One region of the Janthinobacterium sp. GW460-12-1-14-LB5 genome, then DNA from elsewhere that is predicted to be linked to it. Evidence: predicted binding sites of a transcription regulator. Region 1 holds the regulator's gene; the other holds the start of a gene.
What was found. Region 1 encodes FNR, which switches genes on or off when oxygen is low (the NO sensors DNR and NnrR bind a similar motif). Its sites were predicted from a motif close to TTGATNNNNATCAA; they were not measured.

Region 1 (7,523 bases):
TACACCGACTGGACCGTTGCCCACGTGCATGCGGGCGCCCTGGGCTGGGTGGGCTTCATCACCATGGGTTCGATCTATTATCTGCTGCCACGCCTGGCGGGCCGCACGCAGATGCACAGCACGCGCCTGGTCGACGTGCACTTCTGGGTGGCCACCATCGGCATCGTGCTGTACATCGCCGCAATGTGGATCGCCGGCGTGATGCAGGGCCTGATGTGGCGCGCGGTCAATCCGGACGGCACCCTGACCTACACCTTTGTCGAGAGCGTGAAAGCAACGTATCCGTACTACGTGGTGCGCGTGGCCGGTGGCCTGCTGTACCTGTCGGGTATGTGCATCATGGGCTACAACACCTGGATGACCTTGCGCGGCAGCAAACTCCCCGTCGCCCGCATTCCAGAACTGAACGCGGCGCACGCCTGATAGGAGCATAAGCAAATGAAATTTTCACATGCATGGATTGAGAGAAACCCCTGGCTGCTGATCGCCCTGGTCACGGTGGTGATCAGCATCGGCGGCGCCGTCGAGATCGTTCCCCTGTTCTTCCAGAAGAGCACGACGGAGCCGGTCGCCGGCCTGAAGCCGTACTCGCCGCTGCGCCTGGCGGGCCGCGACATCTACGTGCGCGAAGGCTGCTACAACTGCCACTCGCAGATGGTGCGTCCGCTGCGCGCGGAAACGGAACGCTATGGCCACTATTCGGTCGCCGGCGAGTTCGTGTATGACCGTCCGTTCCAGTGGGGTTCCAAGCGCACGGGGCCCGATCTGGCCCGCGTGGGCGCCCGCTACAGCGATGAATGGCACCGCACGCACTTGAACAACCCGCGCGACGTGGTGCCCGAGTCGAACATGCCGTCCTACCCCTGGCTGGCGAAGACCAAGCTGGTGCCTGACGACATCATGCCGAAGATGCGCGCCCTGAAACGCCTGGGCCAGCCGTACAGCGATGAAGAGATCGCCGCCGGCCCCGCGCAGCTGCAGGACAAGACGGAAGAAGACGCCCTGGTCGCCTATCTGCAGGGCCTCGGTACATTAATCAAAACAAGGAATTAGCATGGCAATCGAAAACCTGTTTGACAGCGCCAGCAGCGTCATGACGGTGGTTTCCTTTACGACGTTCGTGGGCATCCTGTGGTGGACTTTCAGCCGCAGCAATGGCGACTTCGACGCGGCGGCGCGCCTGCCGTTCGCCGACGACGCGCTCGACTATCCGGCCGAGGCCGAGATGAACCTGGCGAAGGAGCATAACCATGGCTGACTTTACCAATGGCTTCTGGAATATCTACGTCATCGTGCTGTCCCTGCTGGGCATCATCGGCTGCGGCGTGCTGCTGTACTCGCAGTCGAAAGTGAAAGTGGCCGCCGGCGCCCCCGCCGACGGCACCACGGGCCACGTGTGGGACGAGGACTTGAAGGAACTCAATACGCCGATGCCGCGTTGGTGGATGTGGTTGTTCTACATCACCATCGTCTTCGCGCTGGCCTACCTGTTTCTGTATCCGGGCCTGGGCAACTACGCCGGCAGCCTGGGCTGGAAATCCACGGGCCAGTACGAGGAAGAGCTGAAAAAGGCGGAAGCCGACTACGGTCCCCTGTTCAACAAGTACCTGAGCCAGGACTTGAAGACGGTGGCCGCCGATCCGCAGGCGCAAGCCATCGGCCAGCGCCTGTTCCTGACCTACTGCGCGCAATGCCACGGTTCGGATGCGCGCGGCAACAAGGGCTTCCCCAACCTGACGGACAAGGACTGGCTGTATGGCGGCGATCCCGACATCATCAAGACCACCATCATGCACGGCCGTAATGGGCAAATGCCGCCGATGGGCGCCGCGCTCGGTTCCGAAAAGGATGTCGAGAACGTGGCCCATTACGTGCTGAGCCTGTCCGGTTCCACCTCGGACCCCGTCAAATCCGTGCTGGGCAAAGCCAAGTTCGGCGCCTGCATGGCCTGTCACGGCGCCGATGCGAAGGGCAACCAGATGCTCGGTTCGCCTAACCTGACGGACAAGATCTGGCTGTACGGCGGCAGCGCCGATACCATCATGGAAACCGTGCGCAAGGGTCGCTCCAACACCATGCCGGCCTTCAGCGATTTCCTCGGCGAATCCAAGGTACACGTGCTGTCGGCGTATGTCTGGAGCCTGTCGAATCCCCAGACGCCCGTGAAATGATGTAATGGAACCTCAAGTCATCAAGATGTATGCGGCCCGCGAGCAAATCTACCCTCGCGAGGCCAAAGGACGCTACGCTACCTGGCGATGGGTATGCGTATGGCTTACCCAGCTCGCGTTCTACGGCTTGCCGTGGTTGACCTGGAATGGCAGGCAAGCCCTGCTGTTCGATTTGACCACGCGCAAGTTCTACATTTTCGGCGTCGTGCTGTGGCCCCAGGATTTCATCTATCTGGCGGCCCTGCTGATCATCTGTGCGTATTTGTTGTTCCTCGTCACGGCCATTGCCGGGCGGGTGTGGTGCGGGTTCTCTTGCCCGCAAACGGTATACACGGAAATCTTCCTGTGGGTCGAACGCCGCATCGAGGGCACGCGCAGCGCGCGCATGGCCCTCGACAAGCAGGGCCCCTCCGTGCGCAAGGCGTTCAAGAAGACGGCCAAGCACCTGGTATGGGGCGCCATCGCCCTGTGGACGGGCTTTACCTTTGTCGGCTACTTCACGCCGATCAAGGAACTGGCGCACGCGGTGACCACGCTCAATTTCGGTCCCTGGGAGTGGTTCTGGGTCTTGTTCTACAGCCTGGCAACCTACGGCAACGCGGGCTGGCTGCGCGAGCAGGTGTGCAAATACATGTGCCCCTACGCGCGCTTCCAGAGCGCCATGTTCGACCAGGACACCCTGATCATCACCTACGATGCCAAGCGCGGCGAACCACGCGGCGCCATGAGCAAGAAGGCCGGCAACAACGACAAGCTGGGCGATTGCATCGACTGCACCCTGTGCGTGCAGGTGTGTCCGACCGGCATCGATATCCGCAACGGCCTGCAGTATGAATGCATCGGCTGCGCCGCCTGCGTCGATGCCTGCAATACCGTGATGGACAAGGTCGACCGGCCGCGGGGACTGGTACGCTACAGTACCGACCATGCGATGGAAAACAACTTCAATTCGAAGCAGATACGCCAGCGCGCCATGCGCCCGCGCGTCTTGATCTACACTTCCATCCTGGCCCTGATCATCATCGCCGTGTGTACTTCGCTGGCGCTGCGCACGCCGCTGAAGATGGACGTGATCCGCGACCGCGGTTCGATGGGACGCGAAGTGGAAGACGGCATGATCGAAAACGTCTACCGCCTGCAGATCATGAACACCTCGGAGCAAAGCCAGCATTTCAAAATCAGCGCATCCGGCTTGCCGGGCCTGACCTTGCTGACGCGCGAAGAAGTGACCTTGCAGCCGACGGAAACGCTGGGCTGGCCGATCCGCCTGCGCGTGCCGCACGGCATCGGCGAGAAAGGCTCGAACAAGATTGCGATCGAATTGCAATCGCTGGACGACCCGTCGCTGCATGTGCGTGAAAGCGCGGTATTCATCGTGCCACGTTAACAAGGAAAGGCGGACGGGGACCGGGTGCCCTCGCCGCCGCCACGAAGTTGCAGGAAGGCCGGTCCCCGCATGGGGACTGGCCGTTTAAACAGGAGAAATAGCATGTCCGACAGTCTGAAACTGCAACCTCCCGTTGCCCCGTGGTACAAGCACCGCTGGCCATGGCTGCTGATGATCGGTCCCGGCCTGTCCGTGGTCGTCGGCAGTTTCATGGGCTATATTGCGTTTACGCAACCCGATGCGCTGGTGGTGGGCGATTATTACAAGCAGGGCAAGGCCATCAACCAGGATTTGAAGCGCGACACGATCGCCAGCGACCTGGCGATGGATACCAGCCTGGCGTATGACGTCGCTGCAGCGCGCCTCAGCGGTTCCGTGCACAGCTTCGGCAAGGCGTACCAGGGTCCGCTGCAGCTGCACCTGGCGCATGCGACGTTGCCGGAAAAGGATATCAAGCTGCTGGTGCAGCCCGATGCGGCCGGCAATTTTTCCGTGACGCTGCCGATGCTCGAGCGCAGCCGCTGGCAGGTGCTGGTGGAAAACGACAAGCGCGAGTGGCGCCTGTCCGGCATCTGGACCTGGCCGTTGCAGCGCAGCATCGCGCTGCACGCCGATGAAGAGCTGTAAGCCTTATTTGCAGACGTCGGTGCCGGCCGTAATAGCTTTTAACTTGGCCGGCTGCAAGATCTCGATCTCACGGTTGGAGACGCGCAGCCAGCCTTCCTTCTTGAATTTCGACAATAAGCGGCTGACGCTCTCGATGGTCAGGCCCAGGTAGTTGCCGATTTCCTCGCGCGACATGCGCAGCTGGAATTTGCTGCTCGAATAGCCGCGCGCCTCGTAGCGCGACGCCAGGTTGACGATGAAAGCGGCAAAACGCTGCGTCGCCTGCATATTGCCCAGCAACAGCATCACGCTTTGCTCGCGCGTGATTTCCTGGCTCATCATGCGGTGGAAATGACGCAGCAGGGTCGGCATGTTGCCCAGCAATTGTTCCAGGCTGGAAAACGGGATTTCACACACTTCACTATCTTCCAGGGCCACCGCATTACAGTGGTGGCGGTCGGCGCTGATGGCGTCCATGCCCAGCAGTTCACCCGCCATCTGGAAACCCGTCACCTGCTCTTCGCCGCCGGGATTGATCTGGTACGTCTTGAAGTGGCCCAGACGGATCGCGTACAGGTTCTGGAACGAGTCGCCGATGCGGAACAGCGAGGCGCCGCGCACGATCTTGCGGCGGCGGCCGATGATCTGGTCCAGTCTGTCCATGTCGCCCACATCGAGGCCCATCGGCAGGCACAATTGATGCATGCTGCAAGTCGAGCATCGCGCACGCAACGCCTCCACGTTCACGGTGGGCAAGGTTGGAGTGAGTAGCGCTTCAGTCATGTCGGTACCTTTTAGAAAATGCAACAACAAGTTTACTGCATACAGGGTTGCCGTGTGCCAATTTCACCGCAATTTCGCTGAATAAACGACGTTCCGACTTTAATTATATGGCAACATCGTCAAAAGGCCGTACGGGGCGGGCAATTTGCGCGGTGGCGCTTGCCAAGCTGGGGCATTGATAGGAAAATTCCTGACAGCATTATCTGCCGCCTGTGCCGCCCGGTACTGAAAAGGAAATCATGAAGCCTCTCGGCATCAAAGCAAAAGTCGCGCTGGCCACCAGCCTGACCTCGATCGCCATGATCGCGCTGGTCACGATGATCCAGGTGCAGCACATGCGCGACGATTTCACCCGAGTACTGCTGAGCCAGCAGTCGTCCCTGATCACCCGCACCGCCGCCGAACTCGACGACAAGCTGGCCATGCTGCTGCAGATCGTCACCCTGACGGCCAGGCAGCAGCCGCCGGAACTGATCGCCCAGCCCGCCCAGTTGCGCCAATACTATTCGCGCCGCTCGATGCTGGTGCTGTTCGACGACGTGCTGGTGCTCGACGCGCATGGCGCCGTCGTGGCCGACATGCCGGAAGTGGCGGGGCGCGCCGGCATCAATGTTGCCGAGCGCGAATACTTCCAGACCGTCCTGCGCACGCGCCAGCCCATGATCACGGAACCGATGCTGGGCAAATCGAGCGGCATGCCCATCGTGCAGATGGTAGCGCCCGTGCTGGCCGCCGATGGCCAGGTGGCCGGCGTGGTGATCGGCGTATTGCGCCTGTACAAGGACAACCTGCTGGGCCGTTTGCGCTCGGAAAAGATCGGCAAGAGCGGCTATTACTTCATCCTCACGCGCGGCGCCGTGCCGCGCTACGTGCTGCACCCGGACACCAGCCGTTTGCTGCAGCCGCGCCTGCCGAACGCCAACCTGACGACGACCCAGCTGCTGAAGGACGATGGCGAAGGCAGCATGGTCAGCACCAACAGCCGCGGCATTACGGCCGTCAACAGCTTCAAGCGCCTGAAATCGGTGAACTGGCTGCTGGCCGCCTCGCTGCCCATCGACGACGCCTTCGAACCGTTCGATGGCGTGCTGTACCGGCTGGTGCTGTGGAGCATCCTCGCCTCGCTGCTGGCCGCGGCAGTGCTGGGCTGGGTTACCGTGCGCCTGCTGTCGCCCCTGGTGCGCCTGCGCGATACCCTGCAGGCGCTGCGCACCAGCGGCAGCCGCTTCACCCCCGTACCCGTGCAGCAGCGCGACGAGATCGGCCAGCTGACGGAAGCCTTCAACGGCCTGATGAGCGAACGCGACCGGCTGCAGCAGGAGCTCGAAGCGCGCGCGGCGGAGCTGGAGCAGGAGCGCGACCGGGCCGAGGCGGCCAACCGCGCGAAGAGCGATTTCGTGGCCAACATGAGCCATGAAATCCGCACGCCCCTCAATGCCGTGCTGGGCATGGTGTATCTGCTGGGAAATACCAAGCTCGATACGGAACAGCGCAAGTATCTGACCATGGTGCGCGTGGCGGGCCAGTCGCTGCTGGGCATCCTCAACGACGTGCTCGATTATTCGAAGATCGAGGCGCGCCGCATGGAATTGTCGCCCGTCGAATTCGACCTCGACGAAGTCATGAACACGCTGGCCACGACGATGACGATGAATGCGGGCGAAAAGGAGCTGGAACTGGCCATTGCCGTCGAGCCCGACGTGCCGCGGCGCCTCGTGGGCGACGCCCAGCGGCTGCAGCAGATCCTCGTCAACCTGGCCGGCAACGCCATCAAGTTCACGGAGCAAGGCGAAGTGGTGGTGGCCGTCAGTCTGGCCGAGAAGGACAACGGCCGCGCCTGGCTGCGCTTTGAAGTGCGCGACACGGGCATCGGCATGACGGAACTGCAGCAACAGCAGCTGTTCGCCGCGTTTTCGCAGGGCGACCAGAGCATCACGCGGCGCTTCGGCGGCACGGGCCTGGGCCTGGCCATCAGCAAGCAGCTGATCCACATGATGGGCGGCGACATCGCCGTCGCCAGCAGCGAAGGCAAGGGCAGCCGCTTCTGGTTCAGCGTGCCGTTCGACATGCTGGCGCAGCCGGCCGAAACGCGGCGCACGCCCACCCTGGGCCAGCTGCGCCTGCTGGTGGCCGACGACAACCGCACCACGCGCGAGCTGATCGTCAAGCTGATCGAGGCATGGGGCTGGCTGGCCGACGAAGTGGATTCCGGCTTTGCCGCCATCGAGCTGTACCGCGAGCGCCTGGCGCAGCAGCAACCGTACGACGTGGTGCTGGCCGACTGGCACATGCCCGTGATGGACGGCCTGGCCACGGCCAAGGCCATCCGCCAGGCGGCGGCCGGCCAGCGCCAGCCCATCGTGGTGATGGTCAACGCCTTCGCCCGCAACCACCTGGAGGAAATCTCCAGCGCGGCCGAGGCCGACGTGGTGCTGATGAAGCCGATTACGGGCTCGAGCCTGTTCGATGCCCTGCACCAGGCGCTGATTGCCAAGCACGACGGCGGCGAGCAGCGCATCCTGCACCAGCCGCTGGGCACGGAACTGGCCGGCGTGCATTTCCTGCTGGTGGAAGAC
Region 2 (7,523 bases), on a different contig from region 1:
CGGAGAGACCCGGCAGTTTCAGGGCGAATTCCACGCGCGCGCCGCTGCCCGGCACCGTTTCCACGTTCTTCGCATACTGGTCGACAGTGAGTACCTGCTCCAGCAGCATTTCCAGCTGCACTTCGCCCCACGTTCCCCGCGTCTTCACATTGGTGAGCACCCGCTTCAAGTCGCCCACGCCCAGCGCCAGCTGCTGCATTTCGCCGAGTCCCTGGTGGACTTTTTCCAGCCGCTCCGACACTTGCTGGAACGAGGCACTGAGCCGCGTTTCCAGCGTCGCGTGCAGTTTCTCGTCGACCGTCTTGCGCATCTCTTCCAGGCGCGCGCCATTGTCGGCCTGCAAGTCGCGGATCTTGTTCTCCAGCGTGGCGCGCACTTCCAGCATGCGCTGCGCATTCGATTCCGTCAGCTGGGACAAGGTTTGATTCGTGCTGTCGGCGAAGCGCGCCAGGCTTTGCGCCTGTTCCTCGCGCCCGACCTTGCCCTGCGCCTGCATCTGCGTGCGCAGGCTGTCGAGCTGCTGCAGGGTTGCCGCCTGGAATTGCGCCAGGCCGGCCGCCAGGTCTTGCCGCGTGGCTTGCGCCGACGCCTGCAATTGCAGCCGCACTTCGCGCTCGACCCGGTCGATGCGTTCCAGGCTTTGCTGCTGGTGCTGCTGCACCAGGGCCAGCGTGGTGGCGCCATCGCCAGCCGCGCCACGCGGGCGCAGCAGCAGCAAGATCAATAAAACGATGGCGGCGATGGCGGCGCCCAGCAGGCTGTAGAACTCGATTGGGCTCATGGGATCAGTCAGGTTTGTTGCGCATCCAGTCGGCCGTCTGATAGAACGATTCCATCAGGCGCACGCGCAAGGACTCTTCGATGCCCGTGTCTTCCATGGCCCAGGCCATGGCGCGCAGCCACTGGTCGCGCTCGCTGGTGCCGATGGCGTAGGGCAAATGACGGGCGCGCAGGCGCGGGTGGCCGAATTTCTCGATATACAAGTCCGGGCCGCCCATCCAGCCCGTCAGGAAGAAATACAGCTTGTCGCGCGAGCCATCCGTCGAGGGAGGATGCATGACGCGGATGCCGGCGAACTCGGCTTCGAGCTCCATCAGATCATAAAAACGGTCGACCATTTCGCGCAGCACGGGGGCGCCGCCGATGGTCTCGTACAGGGTGGGGGCAGTGGTATCAGTCATGGCCGCCATGATAACGCAAGCGCTGGCGGCCCACGCGGCGCCGGCCAGATCTGCCTCAATAAATGGCAATATACTTGACTGATCAAGCTTTTATCAACTACCATGCAATTTTAAAACAGGAACAAGACGAACATGCCAACCGCTACAGACACCGATTTGCTGCGCAATACCAACTTCCGCTGGCTGCTGGGCGGCGGCCTCGTTTCCATGCTGGGCGACCAGTTCAGCATGCTGGCCCTGCCCTGGCTGGTGCTGAGCCTGACGGGCGATAGCCTCAGCCTGGGCATCGCCGTGGCCCTGATGGGCGCCCCGCGCGCCGTGCTGATTTTGCTGGGCGGCACCATCGCCGACCGCCATTCGCCCCGGCGCGTGCTGCTGCTGAGCAAATATGCGAATGCCGCCATCCTGCTGGCGCTGGCGGTACTGCTGTGGCTGGACCAGGCCAGCCTGGTGCTCGCGTATGCGGCCGCGCTGGCGCTGGGCATCGCTTCCGCCTTCGCCATTCCCGCCGGCACGGCCATCCTGCCGCAAGCCGTGCCGCCGCAAACGCTGCAAAAAGCCAACGGCTTGCAGATGGGCACACGCCAGCTGTCCCTGCTGGCCGGCCCCCTGCTGGCGGCGCTCGTGCTGGGCGCCCGCGATGGCGGGCAGCACACCCCCATGGCGGCGCTGGCCGCCGCGTTTGCCATCGATGCGCTGACGTTTGTGTTTTCCGCCTGGACCTTGCGCCAAGTCAAGCTGCGGCCGCTGGCAGCGGCAGCCGCAACGCAGGGCATGTGGCGCGACATGGCGGCGGGCCTGGCCATGGTGTGGCGCGACCTTCCCCTGCGCAGCTGTTATGCCTACTGGGCGGTGGTGGCCTTCTTCGTCATGGGCCCGCTGCAAGTGGCCTTGCCCGTGCTGGCCAGCGAACGCCTGCACGGCGCCGCGGCGCTGGGCCTGCTGATGGGTGCGCATGGCGCGGGCACCCTGGCCGGCATGCTGGCGTCCGGCCTGGGCGGCACCTGGCTGCGCCGCCATTTCGGCGCCACCCTGCTGCTCGCCGACGCCGTCGTGGCTTGCCTGCTGATGGCGCTGGGACAAATCAGCACGGCCTGGCACGGCGCGGCCCTGCTGGCCATGACAGGGTTGCTGGGCGGCTATGTGCAGGTGGCCATCTTTACGTGGATACAGCGGCGCGTGGCGCCCGCCATGCTGGGCCGGGCGATGGCGCTGTTCATGGGCATCTTCCTGGGCCTGGCTCCGCTGTCGGCGGCGGCCACGGGCGCGCTGCTGCGCCACCTGAGCGTGGGCGAGCTGTTCTGCGGGGGCGGCGCCCTGCTGCTGGCCGCCGCCGTGGCTGCCGCCCTGTGGACGGACATCCCCCGCATCGCCGGCACCCCTTCGATATCTTCACCTTGAGAAAGTTCTACCATGGATAAAACACGACAAACGGCCCTGAAAGCGGCTTACCGGCAACAAGCGCCCGCGCTGGGCATCATCGCGCTGCAGCACCTGCCCAGCGGGCGCACCCTGCTCGAACGCAGCCGCAACGCGCCTGGCGCGCTGAACCGCCACCGCTTCGAACTCGCGCTGGGCACGCACCGCAACGCCCGCCTGCAGGCGGACTGGCGGCGCGACGGCGAAGCGGCCTTCCGCTTTGATCTGCTCGACGCCGTCACGGTGCCCGACGATCCCGCCTTCGATGCGGACGCCGAGCTCGACACCCTGCTGGCACTGCACCTGGAACAACTGCAGGAGCGGGGCCATGCCCTGTATTGAGCCGCCATGCTTTACACTTGCGCACTCAAGCACTGCGCAGCCAATTGAAAGGACGTCATGATGGATCACCCTCTCCCGCCGCCGGACGGCGCCGTCGCGCTGGACTTCTGCCTGCGCCTGGCGCGCGCCCAGGCCGTGCTGGTACGCCGCTTCGACAGCATCCTGGGCAACCTGCATGGCCTCAGTTTCAGCGATTACCAATTGCTGTACCACCTGCAGCGGGCGCCCGGCGGCCGCCTGCGCCGCATCGACCTGGCCGAACGCCTGGCGCTGACGGCGTCCGGCATCACGCGCTCGCTGCTGCCGCTGGAAAAGATCGGCCTGGTGGCGCGCCAGGCCGATGCGCGCGATGCCCGCGTCGGCTATGCCGTCATCACCGAGGCGGGGCAAGCCCTGCTGATCCACGCCGATGCGACGGCGCAGGCGCTGGGCCAGGAATTGCTGGGCAGCGCCAGCGCGGAGCAGCTGGCCCCGCTGTCCCAGTTGCTGGCCAGCATAGCCGGCAGCCAGCCCGGCAACGGCTGACGCGCTCCCCTTACACCAGCGCCAGCCTGCGCAGGCGCCGCGTCGATGGCCACTGCTCCACGCCCGTTTCGGCGCGGACGGCGGCGCAGCCCGCCAGCACCCGCTCGATGGCCGCCGCGTCGAGCCCCGCATTGAGGGTCAGGCGCACGAGGGCGCGGTTCTTCGCCGTGGCCGGCGCGCAAAACATGGCGCCGAAAATACCTTGCCGTTCCAGCGCCTGGCGCAGGGCCAGGGTGGCCGGTTCGCCGCCCGCCTCCAGCGCCACGATCTGCTCCGTGCCATCGCTGACGTTGTAGCCGAGCTCGCGCAAGCCTTCGCGCACCTGCAGCGTGTGGCGCCGCAAGGCGGCGCGGCGCCCATCGGCGGCCATGATGAAATCGAGCGCCGCGCCCAGCCAGGCCAGTTCATGCGCCAGCAGGCAGGAACTGAAGATGGCGGGGCGCGATTCGGACAAAAAATATCCCTTGAAGCGGCTGGAACAGCTGATGAAGCCGGCGCGCCCGGCAAACGCCTTGGCCAGCGAAGCCGTGCGGAAATGCACGCGGTGTCCCAGCCCCCATTCCTCCACCAGGCCGGCGCCCTGCGGGCCATGCGTGCCCAGCGAGTGCGACTCGTCGACCACCACCACGCAATCGCTGCGCTCGGCGATGTCCAGCAATTCCAGCAGCGGCGCCAGGCTGCCGTTGGTGCTGTACAGGGCATCGACGACGATCACGCCGCGGCCATGCTTTTCCACCTGCCGCCGCAAATGCGTCATGTCGTTGTGCAAAAAGGCGACGGCCTGGGCCTGGGCCGACAGCACGCCTTCCCACAGCGACGCATGGGCCTGCATATCGAGGTAGACGGGAATGCCGGGGCCGGCGATACACTGCAGCAAGCCGACGTTGGCCGCCATGCCGGACTGCGCCAGGATGCCATCCTCGCAGCCCATGTAGCGGGCCAGCCGGCTTTCCAGCCGGTGCTGCTCGCTGCCTTCCTGCAAGTACACGGCCGACATCAGCATGCCGCCCGCGTTCGCCTGCAGGGATGCCACCTGGGCCGCCACCAGCGCCGGCTCGGCCGCGATGGACAGGTAATCATTACCCGCCAGAAAGATGGCATCGGCCGGCGTGGGCTGCCATGCATGCGGATGCTGGCCGCCCAGCAATTGTTCGATGCGCGTGACGTGATGCGCATCCATGCGCCGCACGATGTAATCGGGCAGGCAGTGTTCAGCGCGGACAAACGGCGGGGTGTGCAGGCTGGTCATCATGGTCATGAGTTTTCTCCTAGGGAAATGTTTGTTGCAAATTAAAACCTTGACCGTGTTGCCAACCCGTCCATTGACGTATATCAATGTCCAGTCAGATAGTCGTTCAACCAGGAAAAATTACGCGATGATGACGTTCTGGAAAGCATCAAGGCAGAGTCATGACGCAGCAATGGCAAGGACGATGGACATACTGGCGGCAACGCGTGCGCCAGACACTGCTCCATTCGCTGCTGCATGAGCGCGCACCGCATGAGCACCTGGCCACCCGGGTTGCCATGCTGGCCGCCGTGGGCACGGTGGCCATGCCGCTGTACTACCTGCTGTGGCAGTTTTTTTTCCCGCAAGCCTATGAAAACCTGACCCTGCGCCTGACGGGCGTGGGCATCTGCCTGGCGGGCCTGTTCGCGCGCCGCTTTTCGGCCCGCTGGCTGTCGCGCTACCTGCTGTTCGCCCTCAGCTACATCCTGCCGTTCTTCTTTACCTTCATGTTCCTGATGAACCATGCGTCGTCCATCTGGAGCGAATCGCTGCTGATCGGCCTGGTGGTGCTGTTTCATTTCGAGACGAAGCTGGCGTGCCGCGCCTACCTGATCGGTACGGGCGCCGCCTGCCTGGCCGTCATCGTGCAGGGCGAAGGCGGCTTCCTGCTGCAGCCCACGGTGCTGCAGCAGCTGCCCGTGCACTGGTTCACCATCGCCGCGCTCTCCGTCGTGAAAGTGGGCGGCAAGGTACTGGAACAGGAGCGCCTGTCGGGTCTGGCCGCCGGGCTCGGTTCCGTGGCGCACGAGCTGCGCACGCCGCTGACCAGCGTGGAGGCGAACGTGCGCGGCATGCGCCGCCTGCTGCCGCAGCTGGCCGGCGAGGCCGAGGCCATGCCGCCCCTGCAGGAGGCGCTGTCGCGCATCCAGTTCGAGGTGCGCCACATGCAGCACATGATCGACCTGTTCCTCCTCAGCGCCAGCGCCGTCAACCGCAACCTGGAACCGAGCCAGGTGCTGTCGATGCTGGACATGGTGCATTCCGTGCTCAAGCGCTATCCGTTTACCGGCAACAAGCAGCGCGCCAGCGTCACGCTGGACGTGCGCGCCGACTTCCAGTTCGCGGGACAGGACGAACTGTGCGTGGTGATCCTGCTCAACCTGCTGAGAAATGCGCTGAAAGCCGTGCAGCGGGCCGGCAAGGGCCGCGTGCGCATCATCATCGACGGCGCCCGCCCCGTGCCCCGCCTGCTGGTCATCGACACGGGCTGCGGCATCGCGAAAAACCGCCTGCCGCTGATCTTCGAGCGTTTTTATTCGTATCCCGTGCACAACGGCAGCGGCATCGGCCTGGCCCTGTGCCGGCAGATCGCCCACGCCTGGCAGGCGCGCATCCGCTGCGTCTCGCGCGAGCATGCGTATGCGATCTTCATCCTGGAATTTCCCCAGCCCGTGCCTGCCCGCTTCCAACCCATTTCCTAGCAAGGTGACGCATGCAACTGCCCGTCTACACCCATCCGACCCTCACCGTGCTGATCGATGACAGCGATTCCTTTCTGAAAAGCATGGCTTTCCAGCTCGATCCCGCGCTGGCGCGCAAGACCTTCCACGATACGAGCACGGCGCTGCACTGGCTGCAGCAAACGCACCAGCGCGTCGCCATGCCCCTGCATGTGAATTTCGACCTGCACAGCACGGCGCCCAACGACTGCAATGTCGCCATCGACATCGAGCGCATCTGGCGCATCAGCGGCCAGGCCCAGCGCTTTGCCGTGCCGTCCGTGCTGGTGGTCGATTATTCGATGCCGCAGATGAACGGGCTGGAATTCTGCCAGGCCGTGCGCGACTTGCCGTGCAAGAAGATTCTATTTACGGGGGCGGCCGATGAAAAGATGGCCGTGACGGCGTTCAACCGGGGCTTGATCGACCGCTACATCAAGAAGAGCGACGACGATGCGCTCGACATCCTGGAACAGGAAATCGTCAGCCTGCAGCGCGAATTTTTCCTGCAGCAGTCGGACACCGTGCGCGACTTGCTGTTGCTGCATGACTATAGTTTCCTGCAAGACGAAGCCATGGCCGCCGTGGTGCACGAGCTGTGCCAGCGCCATGGCTTTGTCGAGTTTTACATCTTCCCCAATCCCAGCGGCATCCTGTTTTTCACGCGCGACGGCCACGCCAGGCTGATGATCATCGAGACGGAACGCAGCCTGCACACGCAGTATGAAATGGCGCGCGACAGCGACGCGCCCGAATCCTTGCTGCTGGCCCTGCTGGAAATGCGCGTGATTCCCTACTTTTCCGACGCCGACAGCGATGGCATGTACGCGGCGCACATCGGCGAAAACTGGTTCCGCTACTGCGCCGCACCCACCATCTGCCTGGGCCGCGTGACGTATTTCTGGGCCCTGTTCGACGTGCCGGCGCACCAGCTGGGCCAGCCGATTCTGTCCTACGCGCAATTTTTACGCGCGCAGGCGGGCGACAGCGTCGGCGCTTAGGCGTCAGCTCAACCTTCGCGCAAGGTCTGCAGCGGCGGATGCTTCAAGACATTGCGCAAGCCCAGCCAGCCGCCGGCGATCGCGCACAGGGCGCCGGCCAGCAGGCCGAAGGCCCACACGCCCGGCGCGAAGCTCCAGGCGAACTTGAACTGGTACGTGGCCAGAGCCCAGCCCATGGCCGCCGCGCCCGATGCCGCCAGCAAGCCGGCCAGGGCGCCGACGAGCGAAAACTCGATCAGCTGCGCCTGCGCCAGCTGGCGCCGCGTGGCACCGAGCGCGCGCAGCAGGCCCGCTTCGCGCGTGCGCTCGTCCTGCGAGCCCATCA

Region 2: cqsA (alpha-hydroxyketone-type quorum-sensing autoinducer synthase) is a predicted target of FNR. The motif match lies at 4,790-4,803, and genes of this name have one in related genera.

What each region holds. Positions count from the first base shown of each region.
Region 1 covers NZ_JBWKYD010000013.1:65,072-72,594, forward strand. Annotated here, with positions in the region: gene ccoN (cytochrome-c oxidase, cbb3-type subunit I) at 1-423, shown strand, start outside; gene ccoO (cytochrome-c oxidase, cbb3-type subunit II) at 439-1,053, shown strand; gene AC07X6_RS15080 (cbb3-type cytochrome oxidase subunit 3) at 1,055-1,258, shown strand; gene ccoP (cytochrome-c oxidase, cbb3-type subunit III) at 1,251-2,171, shown strand; gene ccoG (cytochrome c oxidase accessory protein CcoG) at 2,176-3,558, shown strand; gene AC07X6_RS15095 (FixH family protein) at 3,661-4,185, shown strand; gene fnr (fumarate/nitrate reduction transcriptional regulator Fnr) at 4,189-4,947, opposite strand; gene AC07X6_RS15105 (response regulator) at 5,187-7,523, shown strand, end outside.
Region 2 covers NZ_JBWKYD010000020.1:46,580-54,102, reverse strand. Annotated here, with positions in the region: gene AC07X6_RS20355 (DNA recombination protein RmuC) at 1-781, opposite strand, end outside; gene AC07X6_RS20350 (group II truncated hemoglobin) at 786-1,181, opposite strand; gene AC07X6_RS20345 (MFS transporter) at 1,314-2,582, shown strand; gene AC07X6_RS20340 (GIY-YIG nuclease family protein) at 2,595-2,942, shown strand; gene AC07X6_RS20335 (MarR family winged helix-turn-helix transcriptional regulator) at 3,003-3,467, shown strand; gene cqsA (alpha-hydroxyketone-type quorum-sensing autoinducer synthase) at 3,478-4,725, opposite strand; gene AC07X6_RS20325 (sensor histidine kinase) at 4,923-6,179, shown strand; gene AC07X6_RS20320 (response regulator) at 6,191-7,198, shown strand; gene AC07X6_RS20315 (ABC transporter permease) at 7,207-7,523, opposite strand, start outside.